One region of the Pseudoduganella aquatica genome, then DNA from elsewhere that is predicted to be linked to it. Evidence: predicted binding sites of a transcription regulator. Region 1 holds the regulator's gene; the other holds the start of a gene.

Evidence for each region. The regulator FNR, encoded in region 1, switches genes on or off when oxygen is low (the NO sensors DNR and NnrR bind a similar motif). The targets are predictions, from matches to a motif close to TTGATNNNNATCAA.
Region 2: the regulator FNR is predicted to act here: its motif matches at 3,772-3,785, upstream of paaA (1,2-phenylacetyl-CoA epoxidase subunit PaaA).

Annotation. Positions count from the first base shown of each region.
Region 1 is NZ_CP086370.1:3,838,146-3,845,956, forward strand. Features, by position in the region: gene KT882_RS17150 (hybrid sensor histidine kinase/response regulator) at 1-1,176, opposite strand, end outside; gene KT882_RS17155 (response regulator) at 1,177-1,590, opposite strand; gene KT882_RS17160 (sensor histidine kinase) at 1,587-3,068, opposite strand; gene KT882_RS17165 (TraR/DksA C4-type zinc finger protein) at 3,218-3,481, shown strand; gene fnr (fumarate/nitrate reduction transcriptional regulator Fnr) at 3,516-4,286, opposite strand; gene KT882_RS17175 (alpha-L-fucosidase) at 4,401-5,960, opposite strand; gene KT882_RS17180 (alpha-hydroxy acid oxidase) at 6,134-7,291, shown strand; gene KT882_RS17185 (rhamnogalacturonan lyase) at 7,303-7,811, shown strand, end outside.
Region 2 is NZ_CP086370.1:6,294,500-6,302,310, forward strand. Features, by position in the region: gene paaE (1,2-phenylacetyl-CoA epoxidase subunit PaaE) at 7-1,083, opposite strand; gene paaD (1,2-phenylacetyl-CoA epoxidase subunit PaaD) at 1,097-1,651, opposite strand; gene paaC (1,2-phenylacetyl-CoA epoxidase subunit PaaC) at 1,652-2,404, opposite strand; gene paaB (1,2-phenylacetyl-CoA epoxidase subunit PaaB) at 2,418-2,702, opposite strand; gene paaA (1,2-phenylacetyl-CoA epoxidase subunit PaaA) at 2,714-3,703, opposite strand; gene paaX (phenylacetic acid degradation operon negative regulatory protein PaaX) at 3,906-4,832, shown strand; gene KT882_RS28090 (glycosyltransferase 87 family protein) at 4,915-6,789, opposite strand; gene KT882_RS28095 (glycosyltransferase family 2 protein) at 6,786-7,730, opposite strand; gene KT882_RS28100 (cache domain-containing protein) at 7,805-7,811, opposite strand, start outside.

The sequences.
Region 1 (7,811 bases):
TTGCGCGTCGATGCGGCACACGCAGCGCAGGCCGGCCCGCAGCGCCACCTGGTCCGCATACCATTCCAGCGCGGCCCACACGCCCAGCTGGTCCAGCACGCTGGGGCGCAGGTCGGTAATCACGCGGCGCACCGTTTCGATGGCGCTCTGCACCAGGTCCGCCGTGTCCGCCAGCAGCGGCTCGGGCGTGCTGCCCGCCGCCACCGCGCGCTCCTGCGCCACCAGGATGTAGGCGCGGATGCCGGTCAGCAGGCCGCCCAGTTCGTCGTGGATTTCCTGCGCAATGCGCTTGCGCTCTTCCTCCTTGATGCGTTCCTGGTGCGCGCCCAGGCGGCGCAGCTCGTCCTGCGACTGGCGCAGCGCCTGCTCGGCCGCCTTGCTGGCGGAGATATCGATCAGTATGCCTTGCAGCACAGGCCCGTTGGGGCCGGGCACGGGATCGGCCTGGTCGCGCACCCACAGCTCGCCGCCGCCGCGCGGCAGCAAGCGGTATTCGACGCGCAGCGCGCGGGCGGCGCTGCGGCAGGCGCACACTTCCGCCCAGGCAGCATCCCTGTCGTCCGGGTGCATGCGGGCGCGCAGCAGGCCGGAGTCGGCCAGCCATTCCTCGGGCGTGTAGCCCAGCAGCATGCGGATTTGCGGACTGACATACTGCAGCGCCCCGCAGGCGCCGGTGCCGGCCACGTAGCTGACGGCGTGGATTTGCTCGACGAGCGTACGGAAACGGGTCTCGGCCTGCTGCTTGTCCAAGCGCAGGCGCTGTTCGCGCAGCATGCGTTCGATGCCGGCCGGCAGCAGCTCCAGGTAGCGCCCGTCCGTGTCCTTGACCAGGTAGTCGCGCGCGCCGCGCCGCATGGCTTCGGCCGCCACGGTGGCGCTGTCGGCCCCGGTCAGCATCATCACCGGCGGCGCGGCGCCCTCGCCGCCGGCCAGCTTGGCCAGGCTGGCGAGGAATTCCAGGCCGGTCAGGTCCGGCAGGTTGTAGTCGAGCAGCACGCAGTCCACCTGGCCGGACAACGCCAGTTCCAGCCCCTGCTGGCCGGTTTCCGCCTCCAGCAGCGCATAGGCGCCGGCCGCGCGGAAGGCGCGGCGGCAGGCCATGCGGTCCACCATGTCGTCCTCGACGATGAGGACGCGCACAGGTTCCGTGGCGGCGGTGTTCGGCTTGTCCATCATTCAGGGCATCTCGCTGACGGTCCAGTAGCGGTCTATCGAGCGCACCACCTCGACGAAGGCGCGGTAGTCGACCGGCTTGGCCATGTAGCCGGCCACGCCCAGCTCGAAGCTGCTCAGCTTGTCCTGCTGCTCGGCCGAGGTGGTCAGCACGACCACAGGGATGGGCCGCAGCGCCGCGTCGTGCTTGGCTTCGCGCAGGAACTCGATGCCGCTCATGATGGGCATATTCAGGTCCAGCAGGATGATGCAGGGCCGCGCACAGTCCGCGCTGCGCAGGTAATCCAGCGCGGCTTCGCCGTGCTCGACCGCCACCACGGGGTTGCCCACGCCGATTTCCTTCAGCGCGCGTTTAATCGTCATCACGTCCACGGTGTCGTCTTCGACCAGGAGGATGGGCTTGCTGGCATTCTTCATAGGCATTCCTTGGGCCAGGTGAAATAGAAAGTGGCGCCGGCGCCGGGCGCCGACTCGACCCAGACCCGGCCACGGTACATTTCCACGATCTTCTTGACCAGCGCCAGGCCCACGCCGGTGCTTTCCACGCGGTCGCGCGGGGCCAGGGTCTGGAACAGCTGGAAGATGCGCTCGAAATGGCGCGGCTCGATGCCGGGGCCGTTGTCCGTCACGGCAAAGCGCCAGTGGCTGCCGTCGTCCTCGCAGCTGACGGTCACCTGGCCGTCCGGACGGTGCATGTATTTGATGGCGTTGGAGATCAGGTTGTGGAACACCTGCTGCAGCCGGGTCGGTTCGCCGGCCACCGTGGGCAGGCCCGGCGCCACCGTGATGGCGATGCCGGGCGGCGGCGCCAGCAGGTCCAGCACCTCGGCCAGCACCTTGTTCAGGTCCACCAGGGCCACGGCCTCGCGCACCCGTCCCACGCGGGAGTACTGCAAGATGCCGTCGATCAGCGCGCCCATGCGGTGCACGCGGTTGATGAGCAGGCGCATATGCTCCTTGCCCTCGTCGTTGAACAGGGCGGCGTAGTCGGTGGCCAGCCAGTCCGCTAGCGAGCCGATGCCGCGCAGCGGCGCCTTCAGGTCGTGCGAGACCACGTAGGCGAAATTGGTCAGTTCCTCGTTGGCGCTGCTCAGTTCCTGCAGCAGTTGTTCGGACTTCTGCTCGGCCAGCTTGCGTTCGGTGATGTCGCGCACCAGGCCGGTGTACATGCGCTTGCCGCCCAAGGTCATCTCTGCCACCGACAAGTCCATGGGGAAGACGCTGCCGTCGCGCCGCAGGCCCTGCACTTCGCGGCCCTTGCCGATGATGCGTTTTTCGCCGGTGGCGCGGTAATGCGCCAGGTAGCCGTCGTGCGCGCTGCGGTGCGGCTCCGGCATCAGCATATTGATGTTGCGGCCCGCCACCTCCGCCTCGCGGTAGCCGAACATGCGCTCGGCGGCGGGGTTCAGGCGTTCCAGCATGCCGTGTTCGTCGATGGTGATAATGCCGTCCACCGCCGTTTCAAACACGGCGCGCATGCGCGCTTCGCTCTCCTGGAGCGCCTGTTCGGCGGCCTTGCGGGCGCTGATGTCGTGGATGGTGGCCATCACCATGGTCTGGCCGTCCGGGCTGCGCAGCGGCGACAGGCTGACCTCGACCGGGAATTCGCGTCCCTCGCGGTGGCGGCCGGACAGCTGGGCCCCCGCGCCCATCGCGCGCGGATGCGGCTCGGCGGTGTAGCCTTCGCGCAGCGCCTGGTGGCCGTGGCGGAAGCGTTCGGGTATCAGCGTCTCCACCGGCAGGCCCTGCAACTGCTCCTGCGTGTAGCCGAACAGCGCTTCCAGGGCCGGATTGGCGAGCGCAATCGCGCCGCCGCGGTCTACGATGAGGACGGGATCGGTGGCGGCTGCCAGTAGCCAGGCCAGGCTTTGGTCGGCGATGGGGGGATTTTGCATGCCGCAATCATACGAAAGATGCCCGCCCCGGTAAAGCCTTAGTGTCCGCAGCGGAAATTCGGCGGCAATTTGACCTGGATCAAACCAGCCACTGACGCGGAACGCCCGCTTCCCATACAGTTACACCCATGGGAACGGCGGAGAACGCAATGCACTCGGTAGACAGCGAAACGGCGGCGGAACTGGAGCGCATGCTGTTGAGCGAGCGGGCGCGAGCGGCGCGCAAGCAGGCAACGTGGGAGCTGGAGGTGGTGGAACTGGCGCTGGCGCGGCTGGCGGACGGCAGCTACGGCGCATGCCGCCAGTGCGGCGCGGCCATTGCGCTGGCCCGCTTGCTGGCGCAGCCGTCGGCTGCGCACTGCCTGGCTTGTCAGCAAAACATCGAGCGGCGCTACCAGGTGGAACAGGAATAGAGGACGGGAAGCAGGCGGGGCGCCAGACAGCGCCTCAGGCGGCTTCGCACTCAGGGGCAAAGCGGCCGGCGGCCAAGTCTTGCAGGCCGGCCAGATCCAGGATGCGCAGGTCGCGGTTGTTCAGGCTGATCCAGCCGGCCTTGCGGAAGCGCGCCAGCAGGCGGCTGATGCTCTCGATGGTCAGGCCCAGGTAGCCGCCGATGTCCTCGCGCGACATGCGCAGCTGGAAGCTTGCAGGCGAGAAGCCGCGCGCCGCGTAGCGGGCGCCCAGGGAGGTCAGCATCAAGGCCAGGCGCTGTTCGGCGCGCATATTGCCCAAAAATAGGGCAACCGCCTGTTCGCGCTGGATTTCACGCGCCATGACGCGGTGGAACTGGTGCATCAGCTCGGGCACTTCGGCCACCAGCTCCTGCAGGCGGCCAAAGGGGATTTCGCACACTTCGCTGTCCTCCAGCGCCACCGCGCTGCAGCTGTGCTGGCCGGTGCCTATCGCTTCCATGCCCAGCAGGTCGCCGGCCATGTGGAAGCCGGTAATCTGCTGCTCGCCGCGCTGGTTCACCTGCGCGGTCTTGAAATGCCCCAGGCGCACCGCGTACAGGCTGCCGAATCCCTGCCCCATGCTGAACAGCTGCTCGTCGCGCTGCACTTTGCGGCGGCGCGAGATGATCTGCTCCAGGCGGTGCATCGCATCCTCGTCCAGTCCCTGCGGCAGGCACAGGCGGTTGAAGCTGCACAGGCCGCAGCGCGGCTGGGGCTGCGCCTTGGCTGGGGCGGAAGATGCGATGTGGATGGTGGCGGTGGTCATGGTCGGCTCCGGTGCATGGGCTGCGCTGTCGATGCGGACAGTATCGCCCGCACCGGGCCTGGGCGGTATCGGGTATTCCGGCTGGCTGCTGTAGGGGATCCCCTACAGGCCAGCTCAGAAGGTGATTTTCAGCGCCGACGGCGCGCCGCCCAAGGCGCCGGGCGCGCTGGAAATACCCTCCACCGTCAGGCCTTCCTGGGTCTGGCGGAATGGCAGCGCGCCGTCGCGGCCCAGCTGTTCCACGCCCCTCACCTTGCCGGCGCCCGGTCCCAGTACGCGCAGCACCACCGAGCCGTCGCGCGGCGCGCCGATGGCGTAGACCGCCGTGCCCTTGGATGTGAAACGCCATCCCTCCTCGCCGAACTGCTTCCAGGGGCGGGTGCCGTAGATGGCCTCGCCATTGGCGTCCAGCCATGCGCCCACGTCCAGCAAGGTGCGCTGCTGCTCCTCGGGGATGGTGCCGTCGGCCTTGGGCGAGAGATTGAGCAGGTAGAAGCCGCCCTTGCTCGCCGTGTCGACCAGGCGGCCAATAATGGCGGCGCCGCCGGCCACCTTCATGCCGTTGGTGTAGCCCCACGTGCTGCCTATGGTGTCGTCCACCATCCACGGGCCGGGCCGGATGTCCGGCGGCGAGCGCACGCCTATCTTTTCAAAGTCGATAATGGATCCGACCTGTTGGGCGTCGTCGTTGCTGGGCGCGTAGGCGACGAATTTGGTGCTGATCGAGACTTCCTTGTTCCAGGCCTGGGCGCGGTTGTAGTAGTAGGCCGCCACGCGCAGCTTGAGCGGGTCCAGCACGCGCAGGTTGACGCCGTTGTCGAACCACAGAATGTCGGGCTGGTACTGGTCGATCAGCTCCAGGTTGCGGTTCACCCAGTCGGTCAGGAAGCGCGCCATGGCGGGCTGGCTGCGATCGGCCACGTTGTAGAAGGCCGCCCATTCCGGGTCGTACAGGTCGGCCTTGGCCGCTTTCAGGCGGGCTTCCAGCGCTTCGGGCGGGTTGATGAAGGTGAAGTTCTCCACCCCGTGGTTGGACACGCCGAACTTCATGCCCTCCTTGCGCACGGCGGCCGCCAGTTCGCCTATCAGGTCGCGCTTCGGTCCCATGCGCTTGGCGTTGAAAGGCGTAACATGGCTGTCCCAGAGCGCGAAATTGTCGTGGTGCTGGGCGGAGGGCATCACGAACCGGGCGCCGGCGCGGCGGAACAGCGTGGCCCACTGCGCGGCGTCGAACTTCTCCTGCTTGAACCGGGGGATGAAATCCTTGTAGCCAAAGCGTTCCGGCGGCCCGAAGGTTGCGGTGTGCCAGGCCAGGTCGGCGCCGTACATATGCTTTTCATACCATTCGTTGTGGTAGGCGGGCACCGCGTACACGCCCCAGTGCATGAAGATGCCGAACTTGGCGTCCTCGAACCAGGCCGGGGTGCGGTAATTCTTGCGGATAGACTCCCAGTCCGCCGCGTAGGGGCCGGGCGGCAGCGGCGTGGCGACGGCGGCATCGGCAGCGGCCACGGTGGCCGGGGTGGCGGGCGGCCCCATCACGCCGTAGTCGTACAGCTTGGACTCGGGCACGCCGCCCCGGTCCGGCTTGGGCAAGGGGCCGGCGTCGGCACCGGTCAGGGTGGAAGCGAGGACGGCCAAGGTTAGACCGGACAGCAATGGCGCGCGCAGCATGGTTTGCCCCTGTAATTATAGAAATGACGACTAGCGTATCGCGCGGGCGCATTTCGCGCACGTTTCGCTTTGTATCACTCATAAACATGATTAGATTGCGCCAGCCGTTGACACTGGCGTGACGACTATCGATACTCGGAAGCCATCCTAATCAGACCTATAACAATACCCCCATGGCAGTCATCACCGAGATTGAAGACCTGCGCCTGCAGGCCAAGCGTCGCGTCGCAAAAGCTATTTTCGGCTACGTCGATTCCGGCTCCTACACCCAGGGCACCATGCGCGCCAACAAAAGCGACCTGGAAGCCATCCATCTGCGCCAGCGCGTGGCCGTGAATGTGGACCAGCGCAATACCGCCACCACGCTGGCCGGCCAGGATGCGTCCATGCCGGTGGCGCTGGCCCCGGTAGGCCTGACGGGCCTGAACTACGGCGACGGCGAGATCCTGGCAGCGCAGGCGGCCGAGGAATTCGGCGTGCCCTTCACGCTCACCACCATGAGCATCTGCTCCATCGAGGACGTGGCGGCGGCCACCACCAAGCCGTTCTGGTTCCAGCTCTACGTGATGCGCGACCGCGCCTTCGCCGCCGACCTGATCGCGCGCGCCAAGGCCGCCAAGTGCTCGGCGCTGGTGCTCACGCTGGACCTGCAGATCCTGGGCCAGCGCCACGCGGACCTGCGCAACGGCCTGACCGTGCCGCCGCGCCCTACCCTGTCCAATATCGCGGACATGCTGAGCAAGCCGTCGTGGTGCGCCAGCGTCCTGCTGGGCAAGCGCAAGACCTTCGGCAACCTCGACGGCCACGTCAAGGGCGCGCAGGGCCTGTCCACGCTGATGGCCTGGGTGGGCCAGCAGTTCGACCCCACGCTGAACTGGGACGACGTGGAATGGATACGCAAGCAATGGGGCGGCAAGCTGATTTTGAAAGGCATCCTCGATCCGGAAGACGCGAAAATGGCCGCCCGCACCGGCGCGGACGCGCTGGTGGTCAGCAACCACGGCGGCCGCCAGCTGGACGGCGCCATGAGCTCCATCCGCGCCCTGCCCGGCGTGCTGGAAGCGGTGCAGGCCGAGAATCCGAAGATGGAAGTGTGGATGGACGGCGGTATCCGCTCCGGCCAGGACATCCTGAAAGCCTGCGCCATGGGCGCCCGCGGCGTGATGGCGGGCCGCAGCTACATCTACGGCCTGGGCGCCATGGGCAAGCCGGGCGTGAGCCTGGCGCTGGAAATCATGCGCAAGGAGCTGGACGTGTCGATGGCGCTGTCCGGCATCCGCGACATCCGTGATGCGAACCGCTCGCACATCGTATTGCCCAAGCACTGGTAAACAAGACTTCCATGCACAACTACCGCATCGCTGGCGTTGCAGCGTCCCTGGCACTGGCGCTGAGCGCCGGCGCTGCGGCCGCCCCGGCTCAAATAGCAGGCAAGCAGCTTGAAAACCTGGACCGTGGCGTGCTCGCCATCGCCGCGAACGGCGGCGTCTTCGTCAGCTGGCGGGCGCTGGCGACGGACCCGGGCGGGACGTCCTTCGACCTTTACCGCGACGGCAAGCGGCTGAACACGCAGCCGCTGAAAAGCACAAACTACGTGGACCCGGCCGGCGCCGCCGCAGCCGTCTACTCGGTGCGGCCCGTCCTGCCACGCGGCGGCGAGCAGCCCCTGGCCAGCGCCGGCGCCACTTGGCCGCAGCAATACAAAACCATCCCGGTCCAGAAGCCGGCAGGCGGCGTCACGCCCGACGGCCAGAGCTACACCTACGAGATCAACGACGGTTCGGCGGCCGACCTTGACGGCGACGGCCGCTACGAGCTGATAGTGAAGTGGCAGCCGACCAATGCGCACGA
Region 2 (7,811 bases), 2.5 Mb from region 1:
CATTGCTCACTCGGCCTGGTCGAAGTCGACCACCACTTTGTCCGTCACCGGGAAGCTCTGGCAGCTCAGCACGAAGCCGCGCGCGATCTCGTAGTCTTCCAGCGCGTAGTTCACGTCCATGTCCACTTTCCCGTCCAGCACCTTGCAGCGGCAGGTGGAGCACACGCCGCCCTTGCAGGAGTAGCGCATGTCGATGCCGGCGCGCAGGCCCGCGTCCAGGATGGACTCCTTGTCGCGGTCCATGGTGAACATGGTGTGGTTGCCGTCCATGACGACGGTCACTTCGGTCAGGCCCGCACCCGCGTCGGCTTGCGCGCGCGGCTTGTGCTGGTGCTTCGGTATGCTGGCCGCGAACAGCTCGATCTTGATGTTCGCCTTCGGCATGCCCGCTTCCTGCAGCGCGGCCGAGACGCCGTGCATCATGTCTTCAGGGCCGCAGATAAAGGCGTTGTCGTAGTCCTCCACGCGCACCCAGTGCTGCAGGAACTGCTGCGCCTTCTCTTTCGTGATGCGGCCGTTGAACAGCTCGATGTCCTGCTGCTCGCGGCTCATCACGTAGGCGATGTTCAGGCGGTCCGTGTAGATGTCCTTCAGGTCCGCCAGTTCGTTCTTGAAGATCACCGACGACGAGGCGCGGTTGCCGTAGAACAGGGTGAAGCGGCTGTTCGGCTCCGTCAGCAGCGTGGTCTTGATGATGGACAGGATGGGCGTGATGCCGCTGCCCGCCGCGAAGGCCATGTAGTTCTTGCGGTTGGCCGCGTCCAGCGCCACGTTGAAGTGGCCCATGGGCGGCATGACCTCGATCACGGCGCCGGCCTTCAGCGTGTCGTTGGCCCAGCTGGAGAACATGCCGCCAGGGGTGCGCTTGATGGCCACGCGCAGCGCGCCGTCCTGCACGGCGGAGCAGATGGAGTAGGAACGGCGCACGTCCTCGGCATTGATGTGGGTGCGCAGCGTGAGGTGCTGGCCTTGCTGGTACTTGAAGCTTTCTTCCAGTTCGGGCGGCACGGCGAAGGTGACGGCGATGCAGTCGCGCGTTTCGTTGCTCACCTTGGCGACGGACAGCGGATAGAATTTGCTCATAATGGTTATGCTCTCAGTGGCACTTGAAGTAGTCGAAAGGCTCGCGGCAATCGAGGCACTTGTACAGCGCCTTGCAAGGCGTGGAGCCGAACTGGCTGGTGTTTTCGGTATGGCTGGAGCCGCAATTCGGGCACACGACCGTGGGTTTGGCGACGGCGCCGCGCCGCACACCGGCTGCCAGGTCCTGCGCGCCGGACGCGCTGCGCCGCAAGCCGCTGATGTCGATCACCTGCTGCGCGGGCGGGGCGATGCCGTAGCCTTTCAGCTTGGCCTTGCCTTCCTCGCTCATCCAGTCCGTGGTCCAGGCGGGCGACAGCTGCGTGCGCAGCTCCACCTGCTCGATGCCGCGCTCGCGCAGCGCACCGGTGACGGCGTCCGCGATCACCTGCATGGCCGGGCAGCCCGAATAAGTCGGCGTGATGGTGACAACGCAGGCGCCGTCGTCCGCCACGGCCACCTCGCGCACGATGCCGAGGTCCACCACCGAGATCACGGGGATCTCGGGGTCGGCCACCTCGGCCAGCCAGGCCCAGACTTGCTCAGTGCTGATGGCAGCGGCGGCGTTCATTTACCACTCCGAACCGGGATAGGCGCGCTGCAGGAACTGCATCTCGGCCAGCAGGTAGCCCAGGTGCTCGCTGTGCACGCCCTGCTTGCCGCCCTTCTGCATCCACGCGTCCGGCGACGGCATCGTCAAGGTGGCTTCGCCGAAGATGTCGCTCACGTGGGCCAGCCACTGCGCGCGCAGCGGCTCGGAAGCCGGGGCCACGCCTGCGGCCACCATGGCCTCGTCCACCGCGTCGTACTTGAAGAACTCGCCCGTGTACATCCACAGCTGGTCGGCCGCCGCCTGCGTCTTGGCGTGGCTCACCGGCGTGCCGTCGCCCATGCGCACGATCAGGTCGCCGCTGCGGCGCAGGTGATAGGTCACTTCCTTCAACGACTTCTCGGCGATCTCGCGGATACGCTCGTCGCCGCACTTGGTCAGCGCGCCGATGAAGAAGTAGTGCCAGGTATCGAAGTAGAACTGGCGCATCATGGTGTCGGCGTAGTTGCCGTTCTTTTGCTCCACCAGCAGGCAGTTCTTGAAGTCGTGCGCGTCGCGGTGGTAGGCCAGCTTGTCCTCGTCGCGGCCCGCGCCTTCCAGCTCGGCGGCGTAGCTGTACCACATGCGGGTCTGGCCCAGCAGATCCAGCGCCACATTGGTCAGCGCCATGTCCTCCTCCAGCGCCGGGCCTTTGCCGCACAGCTCGGACAGGCGCTGGCTCAGGATCAGCGCGTTGTCGCCCTGGCGCAGCAGGTATGCAATCTTGTTGTCCATCGTCGCCTCGCGCTTACAGGTTCTTCACTTCTTCCGGCATCGGGAAGAAGGTGGGATGGCGGTAGACCTTGCTGTTGGACGGCTCGAACAGCGCGTCCTTGTCGCCCGGGCTGCTGGCCACGATGTCGGTGGCGCGCACCACCCAGATGCTCACGCCCTCGTTGCGGCGGGTGTACACGTCGCGCGCGTTGTTGACCGCCATGCCGGCGTCGGACGCGTGCAGGCTGCCCACGTGCTTGTGCGCCAGGCCGTGCTGGCTACGGATGAAAACTTCCCACAATGGCCATTCTTTGCTCATCTTATGTCTCCTCAGGCCGCAGCCTTGTCCTCTTGATGTTTGTCGGCATAGGCCACCAGCGCGTCGCGGAACCACTCGCCCTCTTCCCAGGCCTGCACGCGGGTGCGCAGGCGCTCGCGGTTGCACGGGCCGTTGCCCTTCAGGACGGCCTGGAACTCGCTCCAGTCGATTTCGCCGAATTCATAGTGGCCGGTCTCGGCGTTGAACTTCAGGTCGGGATCGGGCACGGTCAGGCCCAGGTATTCGGCTTGCGGCACGGTCTGGTCGACCATGCGCTGGCGCAGCTCGTCGTTCGAGAACAGCTTGATGCGCCATTGCGCGGACTGCGCGCTGTTGACCGACTCGGCGTCGGACGGGCCGAACATCATCAGCGACGGCCACCACCAGCGGTTCAGCGCGTCCTGCGCCATGGCTTTCTGTTCCGGCGTGCCCTTGGCCAGCGACATCATGATGTCGTAGCCCTGGCGCGCATGGAAGGACTCTTCCTTGCAGACGCGGATCATGGCGCGCGAATACGGGCCGTAGGAGCAGCGGCACAGCGGGATCTGGTTGATGATGGCCGAGCCGTCCACCAGCCAGCCGATGGCGCCCATGTCGGCCCAGCTCAGCGTGGGGTAGTTGAAGATGCTGGAATACTTGGCTTTGCCGCTGTGCAGCGCGGCCAGCAGCTCGTCGCGCGACACGCCCAGGGTCTCGGCGGCGCTGTACAGGTACAGGCCGTGGCCGGCCTCGTCCTGGATCTTGGCCAGCAGGATGGACTTGCGTTTCAGCGTGGGGGCGCGGGTTACCCAGTTGCCTTCAGGCAGCTGGCCGACGATTTCGGAATGGGCGTGCTGGGAGATCTGGCGTATCAGCGTCTTGCGGTACGCGTCCGGCATCCAGTCCTTGGCTTCGATCTTCACGCCGGCGTCGATACGGGCCTGGAATTCGCGCTCGTCGGCGCTCATGTCCTCGTTCGTCTGAACTTTCTTCAGGCCGGTTTCAACCATCTGTGCGTACATGTTTTGTCTCCTTGGTCAAGGGTGTGAAATCATCATACGATACAATAATTCGTTTGCATACTGATTTTTTGACTCAAATCAAAAAACCGTATCCCTTTGGGGCGAAACGGTGCCAAAATGCGCAGATACAAAAAAAATAATGCTGCGCCGAAGCCGCAGCAAAGTAAACTCCCGGCTTGAGAGAACATCACCCGTGCGCAAGATGAAGACCCTGAACAGCAACGAATGGATAGCCCACTTCCTGGCCAGCGACCCGCCGCGCTCGAAGTCGCTGGTAATGACCATCTTCGGCGACGCCATCGTGCCGCATGGCGGCACAGTTTGGCTGGGCAGCCTGATCGAGCTGCTGGCGCCCTTCGGCGTGAACGACAGGCTGCTGCGCACCGCCGTGTTCCGGCTGGCGCAGGAGGGCTGGCTGGTGTCGCAGCGCGACGGGCGGCGCTCGTCCTATTCCATCGCGCCCGAGGCGCAGGCCCGCTTTGCGCGCGCGCAGCGCCGCATCTACGCGCCGCTGCAGGTGCACTGGGACGGCGACTGGACTCTGGTCATGAGCGGCAACAGCCTGGGCGCGGCCGAGCGCACGCTGCTGCGCAAGGAGCTGGTATGGGAAGGGTACGGCCTGGTGTCGGCCGGCGTGTTCGGCCATCCGGCCGGCAATCCGGACACCTTGGACGAACTGCTGGCGCGCACCGGCATGCGCGACAAGCTGTTCATCTGCCACGCGGCGGAAATGCCGGGCGCGCGCAACGGGCGCCCGCTGCGGGAAATGATAGACGAGGGATGGGACCTGAGCGGCGTGAGCGGCGGCTACCTGCAGTTCATCGCCCAGTTCGAGCCGCTGCTGGCCCTGCTGCGCGGCGGCCACCAGCCTGAGCCGGAACAGGCCTTCGTGATCCGATCGCTGCTGATCCACGCCTGGCGCCGCGTGCAGCTGCACGATCCGCAGCTGCCGGTGGAACTGCTGCCCGAACCGTGGCCGGGCGCTTCAGCCTATGAGCTGGCGCGCGAGCTGTACCGGCTGGTGGCGGCGGCGGCCGAGCAGCACGTGCTGGCCGTGCTGCGCCGCGAGGACGACAGCGCCGCCGCAGCCGGCGGCGACTTCCGCCAGCGTTTCGGCGGACTGGATTAACGCCGGGCAAGGCGGGTTACGCGCTTTGCGCTAAGCCGCCCTACGCAACAACACCGCCAACACTGGAGAACCGTAGGGCGGGTTAGTGCGCAGCACGTAACCCGCCAGCGCCGTCGGCGGCCGCCACCGTACACATCCGGTACGGATAAGGCTCAGTGCCCACCGACGCCCGGTAAGCCACACAACTTGCTGGATCATACGCCAGCCCGATCAGGCCCAAACGGCGCGCCGCCTCCGCTTCCATGGCCCTGTCTTCCGGCGCCGTATCCTTGCGGTACTGCGCCTGCAAGGCCAGCGTGCACAGCTGGCCGGACGGCGCCGCCGCGCGGTCGACCTGGGCCTTCATCCGCACATGGCTGGTCAGCCATTCCAGCGCGCGGCAGCCCGTTTCGCTGCCGGTCAAGCCCAGCGAACCGGCGAGCTGCGCCTTGCGCTCCATGCCGGTGGCGCGCTTGTCGGTGGCGATCGGGAACATGATGTAATGCGGCCCGCCGCGCGTGGCGATGAGCTGCCGCATGCGCTCCCGGTAAGCCGGCGATTCCGGAAAGCCGGAACCCAGGCCAACCACCGCCGCATCCGGCGGCATAAACTGCGCCAGCCAGCCCATCGGGCTATCCGACGAAGCCTGGAACACCACGGCGCGCGCGGGCTGCGCGATGCGCGGCGTATCGGCCGCGAAGGCGCGTTCAGTCCAGCCCGCGTGTCCCCAGGTAGTAAAGGGCAGCACGGCCAGCGTGGCGGCCAGCAGCAGCCAGCCGCCCAAGCGGGCCGCCAGCGGCGGCGGCGCCATGGTCTGCAACAGCAGCCAGAACAGCAGCGGCGCCAGCAGCTCCATCGGCACCACATAGCGGTAGATGCTGAACAGGCGCACCCACACCACATACGAGACCGCAAAGAACACCAGCAGGAACAAGGCGCGCGGCGCCAGCACGGGCAGCGCGGCGAACTTGCCTTGCGCTCCCTGCACGCGGCGCAGCAGCGCCACCACGGTCCACGCCGCCACCGCCGTGTACAGCAGCGGCCAGATAATTTGCTGGATAGGCACCTCGGCGATGCGGCCGATATTGCGCGTGAAAACAAAGGGCCACAGCAGCGCTTCGAGCGGGCCGCGCGGCAAGTGCCCCTCGTCCAGCACGCCCAGTTCCGCCGCCATCGGGCTGTGGAAGATGTTGTTAAATTGCGGGAACAAGGGATTGCCGTAGCTGCTCCACATGCGGAGCATCCAGTAGCCCGACGTTGCCGCCATGCCAGCCAGCACGCCCACGCCATACAGGAAGGCGGCCAGCACGCGCTGCCGCAGCGGCGCGGCCAGGGCCAGCAGCGCAACGCAGGCGCCCACCGCAAAGCTCGCATTGGTCAGCTTCAGGCCGAGACCCAGGCCCATGACGGCGCCCGCACCCAGCAGCGCGCGCAAGCCGGCGCCGGTGCAGGACGGCAGCTGTTCCCAGCGGCGCAGCAGCCAGTACAGCGACCACAGCACCAGCAGCGCCGTCACATTGTCGCCCATGGAGTTGCCCAGCTCGGACAGGAAGGCCGCGCTCATCATGCCGGCGATGGCCAGCAGCAGCGCGGTGCGGCCGCTGGCGACGAACTGGCGCACGATGGCGGCCACCAGCACAAAGACCAGGCCGTGCAGCACGCCGAAGGCAAAGCCGGCCACCGGCGCCGGCAGCCATTGCGTGAGCAGGAAATACGGCACGTCGAGCAAGGGATTGAAATAGCTCTGGAAGCCGGCCGGCGACATGTCCAGCGCCATGCGCCCGTTCAGCAGCGCATGCACGTTGTAGAGATGGTAGTTGCGCATGTCCCAGCCGTCGTCCTGGCCCATGGCCAGGGACAGCAGGCCGCACAGCAGCGGCACGATGAAGGCGGCCCGCCGCGCCGCGCGCGGATGCGCCAGCGGCGCGGCCCAGCGCAGCAGCCTGGCTTCCAGGCGGCCCAGCAAACCCGCGCTCACGAAGCGTCCCGGCTGAACACCGGCACCGCCATGTAGGCGAAGCGTTTTTGCTCGATGCGGGCCTTGGTCACGGCGTCCAGTATCAGGCCGCAGACCAGCAGGATAATCCCCAGCAGCATGAGGGAGGCGCACAGCACGGCGGTCGGCAAACGGGGCACCAGGCCGGTTTGCAGATAGGTCGCCAGCAGCGGCACGGCCAGCCCGGCCGACAGCAGCGTGCACAGCAGGAAGCCGATGCCGAAGAAGGCCAGCGGCCGCTCCGATTTGAACAGGCGCAAGATGGTCATCAGGATGCGCGCGCCGTCGCGGTAGGTGTTGAGCTTGCTGAACGAGCCTTCCGGACGCGACTTGTAGACGGTCTCGACCTCGGCCACCGGCAGGCGCAGCTCCAGCGCGTGCACGGTCAGTTCGGTTTCGATTTCAAACCCGGCCGAATGCGCGGCGAAGGACTTGACGTAGCGGCGCGAGAACACGCGGTAGCCGGACAGGATGTCGTTGAAGGTGCGGCCGAACACGGCGGACAAGCAGCCCGTGAGCAGGCGGTTGCCGAAGCGGTGGCCGAAGCGGTAGGCGCTCTGCTCTTCGGTGACGCGGCTGCCCACCAGCATGTCCAGCCCTTCGTCGAGCAGGCGCTCGACCAGCACCGGCGCCACCGAGGCGTCGTAGGTGTCGTCGCCGTCCACCATCACGTAGGCGTCGGCCTCCACGTCGGCGAACATGCGGCGCACCACGCTGCCTTTGCCCTGCGCCGGCACGTGGCGCACGATGGCGCCCGCCTCGCGGGCAATGCGCACGGTGTCGTCGGTGGAGTTGTTGTCGAACACAAAAATCTGTGCCGACGGCAGGTAGCGCTTGAAGTCGCGGATAATCGCGGCGATGGTCGTGGCCTCGTTGTAGCAGGGAACGAGCACCGCAATACGCACAGGGGATGGATCAGGCATCGTAGCAGACAGGAATGACAATTGAGCATTATAGCTGCTCTCAATCAACATTCCCGCCGCAATGCCGCGCTGGATTAGCCT